DNA from 2 places in the Comamonas aquatilis genome. Region 2 is predicted to be linked to the other one. Evidence: predicted binding sites of a transcription regulator. Region 2 holds the regulator's gene; the other holds the start of a gene.
The links. The regulator sigma-54, encoded in region 2, starts transcription at its own class of promoters, with help from an activator protein. The targets are predictions, from matches to a motif close to TGGCANGNAANCTGCTTT.
Positions count from the first base shown of each region.

Region 1: a site for sigma-54 is predicted at 1,756-1,773, ahead of nirB (nitrite reductase large subunit NirB). Genes of this name have one in related genera too.

Region 1 covers NZ_CBCSIW010000001.1:128,615-133,214, forward strand. The annotation lists gene ntrB (nitrate ABC transporter permease) at 1-809, shown strand, start outside; gene ACNAZA_RS00545 (ABC transporter ATP-binding protein) at 806-1,630, shown strand; gene nirB (nitrite reductase large subunit NirB) at 1,979-4,453, shown strand; gene nirD (nitrite reductase small subunit NirD) at 4,476-4,600, shown strand, end outside.
Region 2 covers NZ_CBCSIW010000021.1:52,505-57,104, reverse strand. The annotation lists gene lptA (lipopolysaccharide transport periplasmic protein LptA) at 148-819, shown strand; gene lptB (LPS export ABC transporter ATP-binding protein) at 816-1,592, shown strand; gene ACNAZA_RS18830 (RNA polymerase factor sigma-54) at 1,690-3,291, shown strand; gene ACNAZA_RS18825 (aspartyl/asparaginyl beta-hydroxylase domain-containing protein) at 3,374-4,297, opposite strand.

The sequences.
Region 1 (4,600 bases), on a different contig from region 2:
CCAAGGTCAGGATCTCCCTGAACCAGTATTTGAGCGCGGCGCTCAACTGGTTGCTGCCACCGGCCATGGGCCTGGGGCTGCTGGTGGTGCTGTGGTCTATCGCCGCCAGCAGCAGCGGCGGCAGCATTCCCACGCCAGTCGATACCTGGAAGCAGGCGCTGGAGGTCTTCAGCGATCCCTTTTATCGCAACGGCCCCAACGACCAGGGCGTGGGCTGGAACATTCTGGCCTCGCTGCAGCGCGTGAGCGTGGGCTTTGGTCTGGCGGCGCTGGTCGGCATTCCACTGGGTTTTGCCATCGGCCGCTTTGACTTTCTCTCGCGCATGTTCAACCCGCTGATCAGTCTGCTGCGTCCGGTGTCGCCCCTGGCCTGGCTGCCGATTGGTCTGCTGCTGTTCAAGGGCGCCAACCCTGCTGCCATCTGGACGATTTTCATCTGCTCCATCTGGCCCATGGTCATCAACACCGCGGTGGGCGTGCAGCGCGTGCCCCAGGACTATATGAACGTGGCGCGGGTGCTCAAACTCAGCGAATGGAAGATTGCCACCACCATTCTGTTTCCGGCCGTGCTGCCTTATATGCTGACCGGCGTGCGCCTGGCCGTGGGCACGGCCTGGCTGGTGATCGTGGCGGCTGAAATGCTGACCGGTGGCGTGGGCATTGGCTTCTGGGTCTGGGACGAGTGGAACAACCTCAACGTCAAGAACATCATCATTGCGATTTTCGTGATCGGCCTGGTGGGCCTGGTGCTGGAGTGGGCACTGGTCAAGCTGGCTTCGGCATTCACATTCGAGGAGGTCAAGGCATGAATTCCCATCCATCCAAACAGACTGCGGCCCGCTTCATCGATGTGCAGAATGTGGAGCAAAGCTTCAAGACCGCCAAAGGAGTGTTTCTGGCCTTGCAGAACGTCAATCTGAGCATTGCCCAGGGGGAGTTCGTGAGCCTGATCGGTCACTCGGGCTGCGGCAAGTCCACCTTGCTCAATCTGATTGCCGGACTGACCACCCCCACGCAAGGCGTGCTGCTGTGCGCCAACAAGGAGATCAAAGGCCCGGGGCCTGAGCGTGCCGTGGTGTTTCAAAACCATTCGCTGCTGCCCTGGCTCACCTGCTACGGCAATGTGTACCTGGCGGTGGAGCGCGTGTTTGGCAAGAGCGAGAACAAGGCCCAGCTGGCCGAGCGTACGGCCGCCGCGCTGGCGCTGGTGGGGCTCAGCCATGCGGCCCAGAAACGGCCCGGCGAAATCTCTGGCGGCATGAAGCAGCGCGTGGGCATTGCCCGGGCGCTGTCCATGGAGCCCCAGGTCTTGCTGATGGACGAACCGTTTGGGGCGCTCGATGCGCTGACGCGTGCCAAGCTGCAGGACGAGTTGCTGGAGATCGTGGCCCGCACGCACAGTACCGTGGTCATGGTCACGCACGATGTGGATGAGGCGGTGCTGCTGTCCGACAAGATCGTGATGCTGACCAACGGGCCCGCCGCCACGATTGGCGAAGTGCTGCAGGTGGCGCTGCCGCGCCCCAGAAGCCGGGTGGAGCTGGCCGAGGACGCGAACTACCAGCTATACCGCAAGGCCGTGATCGACTTTCTCTACACCCGCCAAGGGCATGTGGAAAAAGCGGCCTGAACCCTCGGCTTCTCACGTTGCATGGCGCCTGGTGGCGCCATGTTTTTTGCACAGCAATAAAGCGGGCTTGCACAAAAGCAGTGCATGCAGGGCGAGAGGCATGCGGCCTGCAGGCTGAAAAAAGCTGGCATGGCAATTGCATATTGTTCAGCGTGGCCAAAGTGGGCCACAGGGCGAAGGTGCAAGGCTGTGCCAGAGTCCAAAGACAAAGACGTCTACGCGTTCATGCAATTCATGCAACGCGCAGACGTCTTTTTTTGTTGCCGGGCCAGCGCCCTCTTGGGGGCTGCTGCCACACGCAGTGGGCAGGCGTGGGGGGCCCTTTCTCGCAAACCCACGGGGACTCAGATGAAAAAATCCAAATTGGTCATGATTGGCAACGGAATGGCAGGCGTTCGCGCTCTGGAAGAGCTGCTGACCATTGCCCCCGATTTGTACGACATCACGGTGTTTGGCGCCGAGCCGCACCCCAACTACAACCGCATCCTACTGTCGCCGGTACTGGCTGGGGAGCAGACGCTAAGCGATATCGTGCTCAACGACTGGGCCTGGTATCAGGACAACCATATCCTGCTGCACGCCGGCTACACGGTGATGGCCGTGGACAGAGCCCGCCGCGTGGTGCATGCGGTCAATGCCGGCGGCGAGACGGTCAGTGCCGAGTACGACCGCCTGATCATGGCGACGGGCTCCAAGCCCTTCATCCTGCCCATCCCCGGCAAGGACCTGAAGGGCGTGCTGGCCTACCGCGACATTGCCGACACCGAGGCCATGATCGAAGCGGCCAAGACGCTCAAACATGCGGTGGTGATCGGCGGCGGCCTGCTGGGGCTGGAGGCCGCCAACGGCCTGATGAAGCGCGGCATGCAGGTGACGGTGGTGCATGTGGGCGACTGGCTGATGGAGCGCCAGCTCGACGAGCAGGCCGGCCGCATGCTGCAGACTTCTCTGGCCGAGCGCGGCATGCAGTTTTGCATGCAGGCGCAAACGCAGGAGCTGCTGGGTGACGCCAGCGGCCTCGTGAGCGCCGTGCGCTTCAAGGACGGCAGCGAGATCCCGGCCGAGCTGGTGGTGATGGCCGTGGGCATACGTCCAAATACCGGTCTGGCCGAGTCCATGCATCTGCATGTGAATCGCGGCATCGTGGTCAGCGACACCTTGCAGACCGTGACCGATCCGCGCATCTATGCCGTGGGCGAATGTGCGGCGCACCGTGGTGTTGCCTACGGACTGGTGGCACCGCTGTTCGAGCAGGGCAAGGTGCTGGCCAACCATCTGGCCGAGTTCGGCATCGGCCGCTATCTGGGCTCGCTGACTTCGACCAAACTCAAGGTCACCGGCATCGATCTGTTCTCGGCCGGCGACTTCCAGGGCGGCGGCGATACCGAAGAGATTCTGATGAGCGACCCCTATGCCGGGGTCTACAAAAAGCTGGTCATCAAGGAGGACAAGCTGGTCGGAGCCTGCCTCTACGGCGACACGGTGGACGGCAGCTGGTATTTCAAGCTGCTGCGCGAAGGCCGCAGCGTGGCCGATATCCGCGACAAGCTGATGTTTGGCGAGTCCAATCTCGGCGACGCCGGCCATCAGGGACAGAACAAGGCGGCGGCTCTGGCCGATGGCGACGAGGTCTGCGGCTGCAACGGCGTGACCAAGGGCGCCATCTGCAAGGCCATCAAGGACAAGGGCTTGTTCACGCTCGACGATGTGCGAAAGCACACCAAGGCCAGCGCCAGCTGTGGCTCCTGCACCGGGCTGGTGGAGCAGATCATCATGTTCACGGCCGGCGGCGATTACTCGGCTTCGCCCAAGACCAAGGCCATGTGCGGCTGTACCGACCACGGCCACCAGGCCGTGCGCGATGCGATCCGCGAGCACAAGCTGTTGAGCACCGATGCCGTGTTCCACTTCATGGAGTGGCGCACGCCCAATGGCTGCGCTTCCTGCCGTCCGGCCGTCAACTACTACCTGGTCAGCACCTGGCCCAAGGAGGCCAAGGACGATCCGCAAAGCCGCTTCATCAACGAGCGCAGCCACGCCAACATCCAGAAAGACGGCACCTACAGCGTGATCCCGCGTATGTGGGGCGGTGAGACCACGGCCTCCGAGCTGCGCCGCATTGCCGATGTGGTGGACAAGTACCAGATCCCCACCGTCAAGGTGACGGGCGGCCAGCGCATCGACCTGCTGGGCGTGAAGAAGGAAGACCTGCAAGGCGTGTGGAACGACATAGGCATGCCCTGCGGCCACGCCTACGCCAAGGCCTTGCGCACGGTCAAGACCTGTGTGGGCAGCGAATGGTGCCGCATGGGCACGCAGGACAGCACGCAGATGGGCAAGGATCTGGAACGGGCCATGTGGCGCATGTATGCGCCGCACAAGGTGAAGTTCGCCGTCAGCGGCTGCCCGCGCAACTGTGCGGAGTCCGGCATCAAGGACGTGGGAATCATAGGCGTGGACTCGGGCTGGGAGATGTATATCGCCGGCAACGGCGGCATCAAGACCGAGGTGGCGCATTTCTTCACCAAGCTCAAGACCGCAGAGGAAGTGCTGGAGTACACGGGCGCCTTCATGCAGCTGTACCGCCTGGAAGGCTGGTATCTGGAGCGCACCGTGCATTACGTCAACCGTGTCGGGCTAGACCATGTGAAGCGCCGCATTCTTGAAGATGAGCCAGGCCGCAAGGCGCTGTGGGAGCAGCTGCAGTTTGCGCTGCAAGGCGAGCCCGACCCCTGGTTCGAAACCGACAAGGCGGCCGTGGATACGCGCCAGTTCCAGGCCCTGCCTGCGATGCAAACCCAAAGCACTGGCGTCAGCGCCTGATCAAAGCACCGAGGAGCCAGAAATGAGCGAATGGATTTCTATCTGCACGATTGACGACATCCCCGTGCTGGGCGCACGCCGTGTGGCGCGGGCCAAAGGCCTGGATGTTGCCGTGTTTCGCAATAGCGAAGACGAGGTGTTTGCGCT
Region 2 (4,600 bases):
CGCAGCTTGTACATCCCAAAAGCCCGCCAGGTCTGCCTGAGCGGGCTTTTTCATACCCGTAGGGCGAGGTTTTGATCCGGGCCGGTGTATGTTTGCGGCGGCGCCAAAAAGGGAATGACTACAATGTATGCAAGAAACGTGCCCTCCATGACCAAACGACTTCTCTCTTTCGTGCTGGCCTCGGCTTTTGCCGTATTGGCCGGCACGGCGCATGCCGAAAAGGCCGATAGCGCCAAGCCCATGAACATCGAGGCCGATGCACTGCGCCACGACGAGCTTCAGCAGACCAGCGTTTTCACCGGCAATGTGGTGATGACCAAGGGCACCATCGTGTTGCGCGGTACGCAGCTGGATGTGCGCCAGGATGCCGAAGGCTTTCAGTACGGCGTGGTCAAGGCCGAGCCGGGCAAGCGTGCCTTCTTCCGCCAAAAACGCGACACCGAGCCCGGTCAGTCCGATGAGTTCATCGAAGGCGAGGGTGAGGTCATCGAGTACGACGGCAAGGCCGATATCGTCAAATTCATTCGCCGTGGCGAGATGCGCCGCTACCGTGGCGGTCAGCTCAGCGACCAGGTCACGGGCTCGGTCATCGTCTACAACAACATCACCGACGTCTATACCGTCGATGGTCAAAAGACCAGCGGCGGCCTGCCCAGCTCCTCCGTGGGCCAGGGCGGTCGGGTGCGCGCCATCATGGCGCCCAAGGACGGCACGCCCGGTGCCCAGCCCAAGCCGGCCCAGCCCAAGGCCGAGCCCTTGCGCCAGAGCATGACGCTGGGCGGTGAGAAAGCCAGCGACAAGGCAGGTGACAAGAAATGAGTCGTGACAGCACCCTGCGCAGCGGCGAAGCGGACAGCCGCCTGGAGGCCAGGCATCTGGCCAAGTCCTATGGCAGCCGCAAGGTGGTCAAGGACGTGTCTCTGTCCGTGCAAAAAGGCGAAGTCGTCGGCCTGTTGGGCCCCAACGGCGCGGGCAAGACCACCTCGTTTTACATGATCGTGGGTCTGGTGCGCAGTGATGGCGGCGAGATCTTCATCGACGGTCATTCCGTGGGCAATATGCCGATTCACCAGCGCTCGCGCCTGGGACTGTCCTATCTGCCGCAGGAAGCCTCGATTTTCCGCAAGCTCAGCGTGGAAGAAAACGTCCGCGCCGTGCTGGAGCTGCAAAAGGACGAGCAAGGCAAGCTGCTCTCCAAGGAAGAGATAGACAAGCGGCTGAACAATCTGCTCAAGGAATTGCGCGTGGAGCATCTGCGCCAGTCTCCTGCGCTGGCCCTGTCCGGGGGCGAACGCCGCCGGGTGGAAATCGCCCGCGCCCTGGCCACGCAGCCGCGCTTCATTTTGCTCGATGAGCCGTTTGCCGGTATCGACCCCATCGCGGTGATCGAAATCCAGCGCATCATCGGTTTCTTGAAAGAGCGCGGCATTGGCGTGCTGATTACCGACCACAACGTGCGCGAAACCCTGGGTATCTGTGACCACGCCTTCATCATCAGCGACGGCCATGTGCTGGCCGAAGGTACGCCAGAGCAGATTGTGGACAACGCCGATGTGCGCCGCGTCTACCTGGGCGAACACTTCCGCATGTGATGCGTGAGTTGACCTCCGCGCTCCCCCGTTTTCTGTGGCTGCTGTCCCTGCATCGGGGACATGCCGGGGGCGCTTGCACATCAAGGATGTTCAGTTGATGAAGCCGGGCCTGTCCTTACGCGTATCCCAGCATCTCTCGCTCACGCCGCAGCTGCAGCAGTCGATTCAGCTGCTGCAACTGTCCACGTTGGAGCTGGCGCAGGAAGTTGAACAGATGCTGGTGGACAACCCGTTTCTGGAGCGCGATGGCGACGACGCCGCCGATGTGCCGATGGATGCTCCTGCTATGGAAGCGGCTACCGCTGAATCCATGGGCACTTCAGATAACTACTCATCTGAATCTGAATATTCATCAGCGCAAACAGCTTCGGAAACCATAGCTGAGGCGCCGACCGCTGAAACTCCCGAGACGCTGGACTGGAGCGGCGACGGCGCCGACGGACAAGACGGGGAGTGGGGTGGCGAATCCAGCAGCGAATGGGATGGCCCCTCCTCGTCCGGCAGCCGCAAAAGCGATGGCGACGAGGAAACCGACGCCATCGACCTAGCACGCGAGCATGAGAGTCTGAGCGATTTTCTGCACCGCCAGGCGCTCAGCTTGCGTCTGAGTGCCGAAGACTGCGCAGCGCTGCGCTTTCTGATCGAATCGCTGAACGACGACGGTTATCTGGAAGAGCCGCTGGCAGATCTGGCCTATAGCCTGGCCTGTGACGACCTAGAAGAGCGCGAAGAGCTGGAGCAGCGCTTTGCCATGGCGCTCAAGCTGCTGCAAAGCCTGGAGCCCGTGGGCGTGGGCGCACGCGATCTGGCCGAATGCCTGCAGCTGCAGCTGCGCGATCTGATTCGTCTGGCCGAAGATGAGGGCACGACAGCAAAGCACTGGGATGTGCTGCAGCTGGCCCTGTCCATGTGCTGCCAGCCCATGGACTTGCTGGCACGACGCGATATGCGCAAGCTCTCCAGCCTATGCGGCGCGCGCGAGGAGGCTCTGCGCGAGGCCCTGGCCCTGATTGCGCGGCTGGAGCCGCGACCCGGCCGCCGCTTCGTGGATGTGGAACGCCATATCGTGGTGCCCGATGTGATCGTGCGCCCGGTGCGTGTCGGCTCGGGCCGGATGGAGTTTTCCGTTCGCCTCAACACCGAAGTCATGCCGCGGCTCAAGGTGCATGACATCTATGCCGGCGTGCTGCGCCGCCACAAGAACAGCGAAGGCCATGCGGCACTGCAGCAGCGGCTGCAGGAAGCGCGCTGGTTCATCAAGAACATCCAGCAGCGCTTTGACACCATCTTGCGGGTGTCGGAAGCGATTGTGGAGCGGCAGAAAAACTTCTTTGTGCATGGCGAGCTGGCCATGCGTCCGCTGGTGCTGCGCGATATTGCCGATGCCCTGGGCCTGCACGAATCCACCATCAGCCGCGTGACCACGGCCAAGTACATGGCCACACCCCAGGGCACGTTCGAGCTCAAGTACTTCTTCGGCTCGGGCCTGGGCACCGAGACCGGCGGCAGCGCCTCCAGCACCGCCGTGCGGGCGTTGATCAAGCAGTTTGTGGACGCGGAAGACACGAAAAAACCGCTGTCGGACGCCAAGCTGGCCGATATGCTCAAGGAGCAAGGCATTGAATGCGCCCGCCGCACCGTGGCCAAGTACCGCGAGCAGCTGAAGATCCCGACCACCACGCTGCGCAAGGCGCTGTAAGCCACGCCCAACAAAAAAAGCCGCTGATGCCATGCTCAGCGGCTTTTTAATTTGGTGCGCAAAGCGCCTCAGGGGGTATCAATCAATTCGGTATCAACCACCAGATGAACAAAGCCAGCACGCCAATCATCAGCCCGAATTTGAGCACTTTGTAGAACGTGGGGTTCCAGCTGCGGAAGGCGCGGCGGTACTTGCCGGCGTAGAAGGAAATCTTGAACAGCTTGCTGATCATGCCGCGGGGATCGCCCTCGTTGTTGGGCGAGCTGGCGGCGGCCACCACGTTCTTACCCAGCCAGTGATTGAGCCACTGGGCAAAGCCGTTGGTCATGGGGCGCTCCACATCGCAAAACAACACGATGCGATTGCCTTCCGAGCGGTTCTCTGCCCAGTGCATATAGGTCTCGTCGAAGATCACGCCTTCGCCCTCGCGCCAGCTGTAGGGTGTGCCGTCCACTTCGATCATGCAGCGGTCGTCATTGGGTGCCAGCACGGCCAAGTGGTAGCGCAGCGAACCCGCATAGGGGTCGCGGTGCAGATTGAGCTTGGCGCCGGGCGGCAGCTCGGCAAACATGGCGGCCTTCACGCTGGGAATGGATTTGACCAGCGCCGTGGTCTTGGGGCACAGCTCCATGGCCGAGGGGTGGGCATCGCCATACCACTTCAGATAAAAGCGCTTCCAGCCGGTCTTGAAGAAGGAGTTGAAGCCTGCATCGTCATTGTTGGCGGCGGCCTTGATCTGCATGTTTTTTTGCAGATTGACAGCTTCTTCGCGGATTTCGCGCCAATTGGCTTGCAGCGGCGCCAGCTCGGGGAAGGTGCTGGTGGGTAGATAGGGTGTGCGCGGCACCTTGCTGAACATCAGCATGAAGACGTTGAAGGGCGCGGTGAAGGTGGAATGATCAAACAATTGCTTCACCACCTTGTGACGCACCTTGCCGCGCAGGTGCATGTACAGCCCGCAACCGAAAAACAGCACTACCAATGCCAGGACGATGATTTTTGCCATGGCGGCAATTTTACCGGGGTGCTCCAGCCGAGGCCATGGCACAGGTCAAACAGCGTTTTTCTTGAGGGCTCTCAAAGTTGATAGCTGCAGGCGCCTACTCTTCAATGGCTTGAGTCGATATTGATGCCGATCCACTGAATATCGGTCCGGCTTGGTGCCGCCGGGCCGCTCGTCGACGGGAGAAATCGACGTCTAGACAGGCAGGGGATTATTCCTACCCCTATGCACAAAGCCTGAGCCTATAAAACAAGGACTCGGTTAAGGGATTGAGCGCTTGAGGTCTATTTGCGTGGGCTCGGGTTA